Regions from separate parts of the Streptomyces sp. NPDC048278 genome, predicted to be linked through region 2. Evidence: riboswitches for the same ligand, from Rfam matches in the RefSeq annotation. Region 2 holds a riboswitch; each other region holds the start of a gene.
The links. Region 2 has a riboswitch for cobalamin ahead of AB0D74_RS34625 (ribonucleoside-diphosphate reductase subunit alpha). Riboswitches for the same ligand answer to the same signal wherever they lie in the genome.
Positions count from the first base shown of each region.

Region 1: it holds a riboswitch for cobalamin, as region 2 does, so the genes downstream of both, metF (methylenetetrahydrofolate reductase [NAD(P)H]) here and AB0D74_RS34625 (ribonucleoside-diphosphate reductase subunit alpha) in region 2, are expected to answer to the same signal.
Region 3: it holds a riboswitch for cobalamin, as region 2 does, so the genes downstream of both, AB0D74_RS41320 (CbtB-domain containing protein) here and AB0D74_RS34625 (ribonucleoside-diphosphate reductase subunit alpha) in region 2, are expected to answer to the same signal.

Region 1 covers NZ_JBEZLP010000037.1:60,380-63,907, forward strand. Annotated here, with positions in the region: gene AB0D74_RS41280 (3-hydroxybutyryl-CoA dehydrogenase) at 1-770, shown strand, start outside; cobalamin riboswitch at 972-1,196, shown strand; gene metF (methylenetetrahydrofolate reductase [NAD(P)H]) at 1,513-2,427, shown strand; gene folP (dihydropteroate synthase) at 2,420-3,271, shown strand; gene AB0D74_RS41295 (bifunctional 2-methylcitrate synthase/citrate synthase) at 3,301-3,528, opposite strand, start outside.
Region 2 covers NZ_JBEZLP010000025.1:153,201-156,728, forward strand. Annotated here, with positions in the region: gene AB0D74_RS34625 (ribonucleoside-diphosphate reductase subunit alpha) at 1-1,523, opposite strand, end outside; cobalamin riboswitch at 1,648-1,780, opposite strand; gene AB0D74_RS34630 (GNAT family N-acetyltransferase) at 1,778-2,332, opposite strand; gene mctP (monocarboxylate uptake permease MctP) at 2,427-3,528, opposite strand, start outside.
Region 3 covers NZ_JBEZLP010000037.1:68,441-71,968, reverse strand. Annotated here, with positions in the region: gene mmsB (3-hydroxyisobutyrate dehydrogenase) at 1-233, shown strand, start outside; gene AB0D74_RS41330 (enoyl-CoA hydratase) at 230-1,009, shown strand; gene AB0D74_RS41325 (hypothetical protein) at 1,063-1,467, opposite strand; cobalamin riboswitch at 1,671-1,806, shown strand; gene AB0D74_RS41320 (CbtB-domain containing protein) at 1,845-2,060, shown strand; gene AB0D74_RS41315 (CbtA family protein) at 2,087-2,959, shown strand; gene AB0D74_RS41310 (short-chain fatty acyl-CoA regulator family protein) at 3,056-3,528, opposite strand, start outside.

The sequences.
Region 1 (3,528 bases), on a different contig from region 2:
GCGAGGCCGACGCCACCGCTGCCCGCGCCGCCCGGGAGCGGGTGGCCTCCTCCCTCGAACGCGCCGTCGAGCGCGGCAAGTTGGCACCCACCGTCGCCCAGGACGCCATGGCCCGCCTCGTGTTCACCGGTGAGCTCGACGCGCTGGCCGACCGGCAGCTGGTCATCGAGGCCGTCGTCGAGAACGCCGACGCGAAGACGGAGATCTTCGCCGCCCTCGACAAGATCGTCGAGGACCCGAACGCGATCCTGGCCACCAACACCTCCTCCCTGCCGGTCATGCGGCTCGGCATGGCCACCGGCCGCGCCGACCGGGTCGTGGGCCTGCACTTCTTCAACCCCGTACCGGTCCTGCCGCTCGTGGAGGTCGTGACCTCCCTGCACACCGCCCCCGAGACCGCGACCGGCATCGAGCGCTTCGCCACCGAAACGCTGGGCAAGACGGTCATCCGCTCCCGGGACCGGGCGGGCTTCGTCGTCAACTCCCTCCTCGTCCCCTACCTCCTGTCCGCCGTCCGGATGGCCGAGTCCGGCTTCGCCACCGCCGCGGACATCGACACCGGCATGGAACTGGGCTGCGCCCACCCCATGGGCCCGCTGAAGCTGGCGGACCTGATCGGGCTCGACACCGTCGCCTCGATCGCCGAGTCCCTCTACGACGAGTTCCGTGAACCCCTCTACGCACCTCCGCCGCTGCTCCAGCGGATGGTCGAGGCGGGGCTGCTGGGCCGCAAGACCGGCCGGGGCTTCCACACCTACGTCCAGGACTGAGCACCCTGGCGACGGCGGGCCGAGGGGCCCGGGGCGCGCTGCCGGGTGAGGGTCCGGCAGGCGCGGGTGGGAAAAGGGGGCGGGCGGGAGACGCGTGTGCGGCGTCTCCCGCCCGCCGCCGTATCCACACCGGTCACCCGCGGGTGCCGGCTCTCCATCCGAATGATGGACGTAACCCTCCAGACTCGCCGCCGTCCCCTTACGCTGGCTGGTGCAGCTGGTTCGCCCCGTCCGCCAGGCGGGATGCGTCGTAAGAGGGAACCCGGTGGGAATCCGGGACTGCCCCGCAGCGGTGAGCGGGAACGACCGCCGTCATACGCACTGGACCCGGCGTACAGGGTCTGGGAAGCGACGGCCAGTAGGTGTCCTCCGACGAGGAGGGCGTGCCCGTGAGTCCGAAGACCTGCCGGCTGCCCGTGTGCGGACGACTCCGTACGCGGACATCCCGGTGACCTCGTGGGCGGGTCGGCGTACATACCGAGCGGACGACCGCGCCATGCCGCGCAAGGTCACGCCCGCCCGGTTCCGTCACCCCTTCGCGCTCTCGTCCCGTCGCCGGGATCTCAGGGAATCGTCTCGCGAAGGAGATCTCCGTGACCACCAAGTCCGCAGCCGAGGAAGCGGCCGAGCTGCCGCAGACCGGGCCCAGGGCGATGTCCGCCGCCTGACCGCACGTCCCTTCGGCCGGGGAGGACGCGCCTGCCGCGCTCCCCCGGTCTGGCCTCGGAGAAAGCATCAGCCCATGGCTCTCGGTATGCCCAGCACACGGCCGGACAGCGCGGCGTCCATTCGCGACCTCCTCGAACAGGGGGGCCGCTCCTACTCGTTCGAGTTCATGCCACCACGCAGCGCGGCGGCCGAAGCCGGCCTCTGGACCGCGATCCGTCGGTTGGAGGCCCTGTCGCCCACCTTCGTCTCCGTGACCTACGGTGCCGGCGGCTCGACGCGCGGCCGGACCGTCGGCATCACCGGGCGGATCGCCCAGGAGACCACGCTCACCCCGGTCGCCCACCTCACCGCGGTCGGCCACAGCGTCGCCGAACTGCGCAACATCCTCGGCCACTACGCCGACCAGGGCGTGCGCAACATCCTCGCCCTCCGCGGCGACCCTCCGGGTGATCCCCTCGGCCCCTGGACCCCACATCCGCAAGGGGTGCGCTACGCGGCCGAACTGGTCAGCCTGATCAAGGAGTCCGGGAACTTCTGCGTCGGCGTCGCGGCCTTCCCCGAGATGCACCCGCGCTCCTCCCACCGGGACGCCGACATCCGTCACTTCGTCGACAAGTGCCGGGCCGGGGCCGACTACGCCATCACCCAGATGTTCTTCGACGTCGACGACTACCTGCGCTTCCGCGACCGCGTGGCGGCGGCCGGATGCGAGACACCGGTCATCCCGGAGATCATGCCGGTCACCACCATCCGCTCACTGCGCCGCATTCCCACCCTCTCCACCGCCGCCTTCCCGGCCCGGCTGGCCGAGAACATGCTCGCCGCACAGGACGATCCACAGGCCGTCAGGGCGCTCGGCATCGACCACGCCACCCGGATGTGCCGCCGTCTGCTCGCCGAAGAGGCTCCCGGGCTGCACTTCATGACCATGAACTTCTCGACGGTGACGACGGAGATCTACCAGAAACTCGAACTCCACCATGGCTGAGCACACACCCTACGCGCCCGTGGGAATCCGCCGGCCGTCCCTGGTCGGGATCGTCAACATCACCAGAGACTCGTTCTCGGACGGGAACCGGTTCCTGTCCTCGGAGGCGGCAGTGGCGCACGCGCGCCGACTGCGCTCGGAGGGGGCCGACGTCATCGAACTCGGGCCCGCCGCGAGTCACCCGGGAGCCGAGCAGGTGACGGAGGCCGAGGAGATCGGACGGCTGGCCGACGTGCTCGACCAGCTGGTCGCCGAGGGCGTTCCGGTGTCGGTCGACTCGTACCGGCCCGCGACCCAGTTGTTCGCCGCCGCGCGGGGCGCCGCGTACCTCAACGACATCCAGGGCTTCGACGATCCGGACCGGTACGCGGCACTCGCCGGGACCGGCTGCCGGCTCGTCGTCATGCACTCCGTCCAGCGGCACGGGCCCGCCACGGAGGTGCGGACCGATGCCGGGGAGGTGTGCCGGGGAATCGAGGAGTTCTTCGCCGGTCGCCTGGCCGCACTGGAAGCGGCCGGGGTGGGACGCGACCGGCTGGTCATCGATCCGGGACTCGGCTACTTCCTCGGCAGCGGCCCCGAACCGTCGCTGCGGACCCTGGCCGGGCTCGAACAGCTCAAAGCGCGCTTCGACCTGCCGGTGCTGATCTCGCCGTCCCGGAAGTCGTTCCTGCGGACGCTCACCGGGAGCACCGTCTCCGGGATCGGTCCGGCCACACTGGCGGCCGAGCTCTACGCCGCGCGCAGCGGGGCGGACTACATCCGCACCCACGACGTCGCCGCCCTCCGCGACGCGCTCACCGTGTTCGAGGCACTGGAGGCGGCCAAGGAGGACGGCTGGTGACCCGGCCCTGGGTGGCCCGGTCCTGAGGGTTACGGCGCCGCCGGTACCGGCCGCTGCTCCGGTCCCGCGTAGGAGGCGAGGGGCCGGATCAGCGCGTTGTGGGCGAGCTGTTCGGTGATGTGGGCGGTCCAGCCGGTGACGCGGCTCATCACGAAGACCGGCGTGAAGAGGGGGGTGTCGAAGCCCATCAGGTGGTAGGCGAGCCCGGCCGGGTAGTCCAGGTTGGGGTGGATGCCCTTGCGGGTGATCATCGCGTG
Region 2 (3,528 bases):
CACTTGGCGTTGGACCGGCCCGCCTGCTCGGTCGGGTAGAAGTTGATGTCGACGACCCGGTCGAGGAAGGTCACGGCGGTGCGGACGGTCTCGTCGAGGCGCTCCCAGTCGATGTCACCGCCCGCCGTGTCGACGAAGGCGCCGAGGTTGACGGAACCGAGGTTGCAGACGGCGGTCTCGCCGTCGTCCGTGACCTCCAGGATCTCCGTGCAGAGGTTCGAGGAGTGGACGACGTGTCCGGGCAGGGCCGTCTGGTTCGCGGTGCGGTTGGCCGCGTCCTTGAAGGTCATCCACCCGTTGCCGGTCTGCGCGAGGGTGCGCATCATCCGGCCGTACAGGTCACGGGCCGGGATGGTCTTGTGCGCGAGCCCCGCCGCCTCGGCCTTGCGGTAGGCCGCGTCGAACTCCTCGCCCCACAGGTCCACCAGCTCCGGCACGTCGGAGGGGGAGAACAGCGACCACGGCTCGTCGGCGTTGACCCGGCGCATGAACTCGTCCGGGATCCAGTGCGCCAGGTTGAGGTTGTGGGTGCGGCGGGCGTCCTCGCCGGTGTTGTCGCGCAGCTCCAGGAACTCCTCGATGTCGGAGTGCCAGGTCTCCAGGTAGACCGCGGCGGCGCCCTTGCGCCGGCCCCCCTGGTTCACCGCGGCCACCGAGGCGTCCAGCGTCTTCAGGAACGGCACGATGCCGTTGGAGTGCCCGTTGGTGCCGCGGATCAGCGAACCCCGGCTGCGGATGCGGGAGTACGACAGGCCGATGCCGCCGGCGTGCTTCGAGAGGCGGGCGACCTGGTGGTAGCGGTCGTAGAGGGAGTCCAGCTCGTCCTTCGGGGAGTCGAGGAGATAGCAGGACGACATCTGGGGGTGCCGGGTGCCGGAGTTGAAGAGGGTGGGGGAGGAGGGGAGGTAGTCGAGGCGGCTCATGAGCCCGTAGAGCGCGGCGACCTCGGCCACCGACCTGACGGTGTCGTCCTCGGCGAGACCGGCGGCGACCCGGAGCATGAAGTGCTGGGGCGTCTCGATCACGCGGCGGGTGATCGGGTGCCGGAGCAGGTAGCGGCTGTGCAGCGTACGGAGGCCGAAGTAGCCGAAGCGGTCGTCGGCGGCCGGGTCGACGAGCGCGTCGAGGCGGGCCGCGTGCAGCCGGGCGAACTCGGCGGTCCGGTCCGCGATGAGACCCTCGCGGTGCCCCACCGCCACGGACTCCGTGAAGGACGTCACGCCCTGCGAGGCGGCCTCGGCGCGGATGGAGACGGTGAGCAGACGTGCGGCCAGCCGCGAGTAGGCGGGGTCCTCCGAGATCAGCCCGGCGGCGGCCTCGGTGGCCAGCTCGCGCAACTCCGACTCGTCGGCCCGCGCGGACCGCCCGCGCAACGCGGCGGCGGCGACCCGGCCGGGGTCGGCGTCGGGGAGGTCGGCGGTCAGCTCGGTCAGGGTCCGCAGCAACGCGGTGCCGGGACCGTCGTCCGCCATGGATTCCACAGAGCTGGTCGCTGAGGCCGGGTCGGCTGGCGCGATGGTCACGTGGGGCTCTCCCTCGCTGGGCACGGGGCCTGGCGGAGGGCAGCGGGCAGCACGAGCGCGCGCGGGCACGCGTCGAGACCCCGGCCCACTCCACGAGGCCCGGACGTCAGAACGCCCGAACCGGGTGGCTGGGCGTGCTGTCGGCAGGTCCTCGGACTGACTCCTGTGCACGAACATGCACAAGTACACCGTTGCGGGACAGTTCCGGATTCGCACCGGATTCCCCTGCGGCGACAGCGAGCATGAGCATACATCTAGTGCCGGGCTGTCACGTCACCCCCAGATGTTGTGTCGTGGAGGTGTCGGAGCGTCAGCTCGTAGGTGAGAAGGGTGACGTCCGCCAGCTCGGGCAGGGGGCGCCAGTCCCGCTCGGGTGTGCGGACGAAGCCCAGGCGTTCGTAGATCCGGTGGGCGGCGTGCATGGTCCGCTGGGTCGACAGCACGACGGCCGTGCAGCCCGCCACGGCCCGTGCGCGGTCGACGCAGGCCCGTACGAGGGACTCGCCGGCCCCGCGGCCACGGGCGGCCCCGGCGACGGCCAGCATCCTGATCTCGGCCTGCGAGGGGGCGGCGATGTCGGCCATCGGGCCGGGGCCGGGGGTGAAGGTGACACCGCCGAGGAGGGTGTCGCCGTCCACGGCGACGAGGACGGTGGCCGCGGCTGCCCGTTTCGCGACGTTCTTGAGTTCGGTGAGATACACGTCGCTCTCGCCGAAGTCGAGGAGGCCGTCGTGGAGGTAGGCCTGGGCCGTGATGCCGCCGAGGGCGTCGTACTCGGCGGGTCGCGCTTCGCGGATCAGGATCGTCATGCGGGTGAGTGTGTACGACAGCGGGCCGCCGTGGTGTCTGAATTCGGCGGCCCGCTGCGGGTCGTGTGGGGCTGGTCGCGCAGTCCCCGAGCTCCTAAAGGGGCGCTACAGCCGGCGGGAGTTCCACCTCCACGTCCGGGTCGTCTGCGTCCGCCGTGTAGTCGGCGGGGCTGGTCTCGTCGAGGCCCTCGGGGGCCTTGAGGGCCTTGAGGGCGAAGGTCAGGACCACCGTGACCACCACGTTCATCACGAAGGCGGTGAGGCCGATGTAGCCGATCTGGCCGAGGCCGGGGATCTCCTTGGAGGAGCCGCCGAAGTGCGCCTGGGTCGGGGAGGCCACGCCGTACGCGGCGGCCGTGCCGTAGACCATGCCGACCGCCCAGCCCGCCAGCAGGGCCCAGCGGTGGAACCAGCGGGTGAACAGGCCGCCGACCAGGGCCGGGAAGGTCTGCAGGATCCAGATGCCGCCGAGGAGCTGGAAGTTGATGGCGACCGTCTTGTCCATGGTGAGCACGAAGACCAGCGCGCCCACCTTCACCAGCAGCGAGACCAGCTTGGAGACCTGGGCCTCCTGCTTCGGCGTGGCGTCCGGCTTGATGAAGTCCCGGTAGATGTTGCGGGTGAAGAGGTTCGCCGCCGCGATGGACATGATGGCCGCGGGGACCAGGGCGCCGATGCCGATCGCCGCGAAGGCCACGCCCGCGAACCAGTCCGGGAACATGTTCTCGAACAGCTGGGGGATGGCCAGCTGGCCGTTGGTGACCTTGACGCCGGCCGCGATGGCCATGAAGCCCAGCAGGGCGAGCAGGCCCAGCATCAGGGAGTACAGCGGCAGGATCGTGGTGTTGCGGCGGATCACGTCACGGCTCCGGGAGGAGAGCGTCGCGGTGATCGAGTGCGGGTACATGAACAGGGCCAGCGCGGAGCCCAGTGCCAGGGTGGCGTACGTCCACTGGCCGGCCGCGGGCGGGACGAGACCGCCCGCGCCCGCCGCCGTGAACTTGTCGCCCGCCTTGGCGAAGATGTCGTCGAAGCCGCCCAGCTTGATCGGGATGTAGATGATCGCCACCGCGATGACGAGGTAGATCAGCGCGTCCTTCACGAACGCGATCAGGGCGGGGGCCCGCAGGCCGGAGGAGTAGGTGTAGGCCGCCAGCACGCCGAAGGCGATGAGCAGCGGGAGGTCCTTCACGAAC
Region 3 (3,528 bases), on a different contig from region 2:
GGCCGGTTCCGGCCAGCCCCGCCAACCGCGACTACCGGCCGGGCTTCGCCGCCGCCCTGATGGCGAAGGACCTGGGACTGGCCGCGAACGCCGTCCACGCGGGTGGCGTGAACGCTGAACTCGGGCTACGGGCAGCCGAGTTGTACGCGGCCTACGCCGAACGCGTCGGTGCGACAGAGGACTTCTCCGGCATCGTACGCACCATCCGTGACGGAAGCGGGGAACCGGCATGACCGAGACGTACGAGACCATCCGCGTCGAGCGCAAGGGCCGGGTCGCCCTGCTCACCCTCGACCGCCCCAAGGCTCTGAACGCCCTCAACCTCCAGGTCATGAACGAGGTCGTCGCCGCGACCGAGGCCCTCGACCGGGACCCGGAGTGCGGATGCATCGTCATCACCGGGTCGGCGAAGGCGTTCGCGGCCGGAGCCGACATCAAGGAGATGCAGCCGCAGGGCTACCTCGACATGTATCTGACCGACTGGTTCACGGCCTGGGACCGGCTCGGGCAGCTGCGAACCCCGACCGTGGCGGCGGTGGCAGGGTATGCGCTCGGTGGCGGATGCGAGCTGGCGATGCTGTGTGACATCGCACTGGCCGCCGACACCGCGGTCTTCGGCCAGCCCGAGATCAAACTCGGGGTGATCCCCGGGATCGGCGGTTCCCAGCGGCTGACCCGGGCGGTCGGCAAGGCCAAGGCCATGGAGATGTGCCTGACCGGACGCACCATGGACGCGGCCGAGGCCGAGCGCGCCGGACTCGTCTCCCGGGTCCTGCCCGCCGACGAACTGCTCGGCGAGGCTCTCGCGGTCGCCGAGACCGTGGCGGGGATGTCGTTGCCGGTGGCGATGATGGCGAAGGAGGCGGTCGCCAGGGCCTTCGAGACCACCCTCACCGAAGGTGTCCGCTTCGAACGGCGGCTCTTCCACGCGGTGTTCGCCACGGCCGATCAGAAGGAGGGCATGGCGGCGTTCGTCGAGAAGCGGCCACCCGAGTTCCGGCACCGCTGACCGGCGGGGCGCTGATCCCCGCGGCGTGACGGGGCGGGCCGTCGTCCTGCCGTTCAGGCGGCCTGGCCCCGGTGGCGGCGCAACAGTGCCGCGATCGAGCAGCGCAGGCAGCCGCCGTCGGCGTCCCGCTCCACCGTCGCGCCCTCGAACCCCACCGCCACGCCCTCGAACCCCACCGTCGCGCCCTCGAACCCCACCGTCGCGCCCTCGAACTCCGCCGCCGGGCACTGCTCTCCGGCCTGGTGCGGGCACTCACCGCCGGGCGCCTCGACCAGCGCCTCCAGGTCCTGGAGCAGCTGCTCGGTCCGCTTCACCTCCTGGGCCAGAACGCGGACCCGCGCGCTCTGCCCGCCGATCTGGCGCCGCGCGGCGACGAGTTGCTCGTATTCCTTGGGAGTGAGGGCGACTGCCTCGTCGCCGCCGAGGGTGACCCGGCGCGGGTTGAGACGTCTGGCCACTGGGTTCCTCCGCTCTTCGCCTGGATGATCCGTGATCCGATCCTGCCGGTGTCCAGGGAAACGCGGTGCGGTTGCCGATGGTTCCGCTCGGTTCTCCGTTGTCCTGAACCCATCGGATCGGGCCCGGGGCACCCGCACCGTCCCGGTGCGGGCCGGCAAGGGGACAGGAATACCCTCCCTTGGGCATTCCTTGATTGACCGCTTATCTCGGGTATTCGTACGCTCCGGATGTAGTGATGGCCTCAGGAAGCCGGTGAGACTCCGGCACGGTCGCGCCACTGTGATCAGCCTCCGCTAGGGGGCTGAAGTCAGACACTGGGCCATCGCGGCGCTCCACCGAACCGAGGGACGCACGATCCCTGAAGGAGGCTCCACCCATGAGCAGCATGTCCGCGCCCGCCGCGCTGCCCACCCCGGTCGTCCTGCCGGCCACGAAGGCCGTTCTCTGGCTGGTCGGAACCGCGCTGATCGCGCTGGCCATCTACTACTTCATCGGTGTCGACCAGGGCGCCTACTCGGTGTTCGGCAAGGACATGCACGTCCACGAGTTCGTGCACGACGCCCGTCACTTCCTCGGCTTCCCCTGCCACTGACCGACACGAGCACGGGACAGCTGAACATGGAGAAGAGACTCATCCTGCGCGGCGTCATCGCCGGCGCAGTCGCCGGGCTGCTCGCGTTCGTCTTCGCGCGGATCTTCGCCGAGCCCCAGATCGCCAAGGCCATCGACTACGAGAGCGGCCGTGACGCCGCCCAGGCGGCCCTCGACAAGGCCGCCGGAATCGCCCCCGAGGCCGCGGGCCCGGACATCTTCAGCCGGACCATCCAGGCCAACGTCGGCATCGGTGTCGGCATGGTGTTCTTCGGCATCGCCATGGGCGCCCTCTTCGCCGTCGCCTACACCGTCTGCCTCGGCCGGGTCGGCAACCTGCGCCCCCGCAACCTGGCCCTGCTGGTCGCCCTGGGCGGCTTCCTCGGCATGTACCTCGTGCCGTTCGTGAAGTACCCGGCCAACCCGCCCTCGATCGGGCACCCGGAGACCATCAAGGACCGCGGCAACCTCTACCTCGTCATGGTCCTGTGCTCGGTGGTCTTCCTCATCGGCGCGGTCTGGCTCGGCAAGCGGCTCCAGGCCCGCTTCGGCAACTGGAACGCCACTCTGCTCGCCGCCGGCGCCTATGTCGTCGCGATCGGCATCGTGATGGCCCTGCTGCCCCAGCTCGGCGAACTGTCCACCAACGTCGCGGAGTACGGCCACCAGGCCACCGAGACCCCGCTGCCCCTGAAGAACTCCAAGGGCACCATCGTCTACCCGGGCTTCCCGGCGGACGTCCTGTTCTCCTTCCGCTTCTACTCCATCGCTGCCCAGGCTCTCCTCTGGGCGACCGTGGGCCTGGTCTTCGGCCCCATGGCCGAACGGCTCCTCGACCCGGCCATCCGGGCGGCGGCCAAGCCGGCGCCCACCCAGCCGGAGCCGGTCGGCGCCGCCTGACCGCTCAGGGCGCCGTACCCGCGCAGTCGCGGAGCGCCGTGGAGACGTACGGGATACGTCTCCACGGCGCTCTGTCGTCGTCAGGTCCCGCCGACGTCAGGAGACGTGGGTTTCGACGGGGTAGGGCACATAGGCGCGCCGGTCCGGGTCCACGGCGAGCCGTCCGCCCGCCGGGGGCCGGGCCCGCTGCGCGCAGTCGCGGCGCTCGCAGATCCGGCAGCCAAGGCCGATCGGGGTCGCGGCACGGGGGTCGTCCAGGGCGATGCCCTCGGCGTACACGAGCCGCTGGGCATGGCGCAGTTCGCAGCCGAGGGCGACGGCGAACTCGGCGCGCGGCGCGTGATGCCCGAAGCCGCCGCGCGTGATGGTCCGCGCGATCCAGAAGTACCGCTTGCCGTCGGGCATTTCGGCGACCTGCGTCAGTATCCGGCCGGGCGCGGAGAACGCCTCGTACACCGTCCACAGCGGGCAGGTCCCGCCGAGCCGGGAGAAGTGGAAGTCGCTCGCGGACTGCCGCTTGGAGATGTTCCCCGCCCGGTCCACCCGCAGGAAGGAGAAGGGCACTCCGC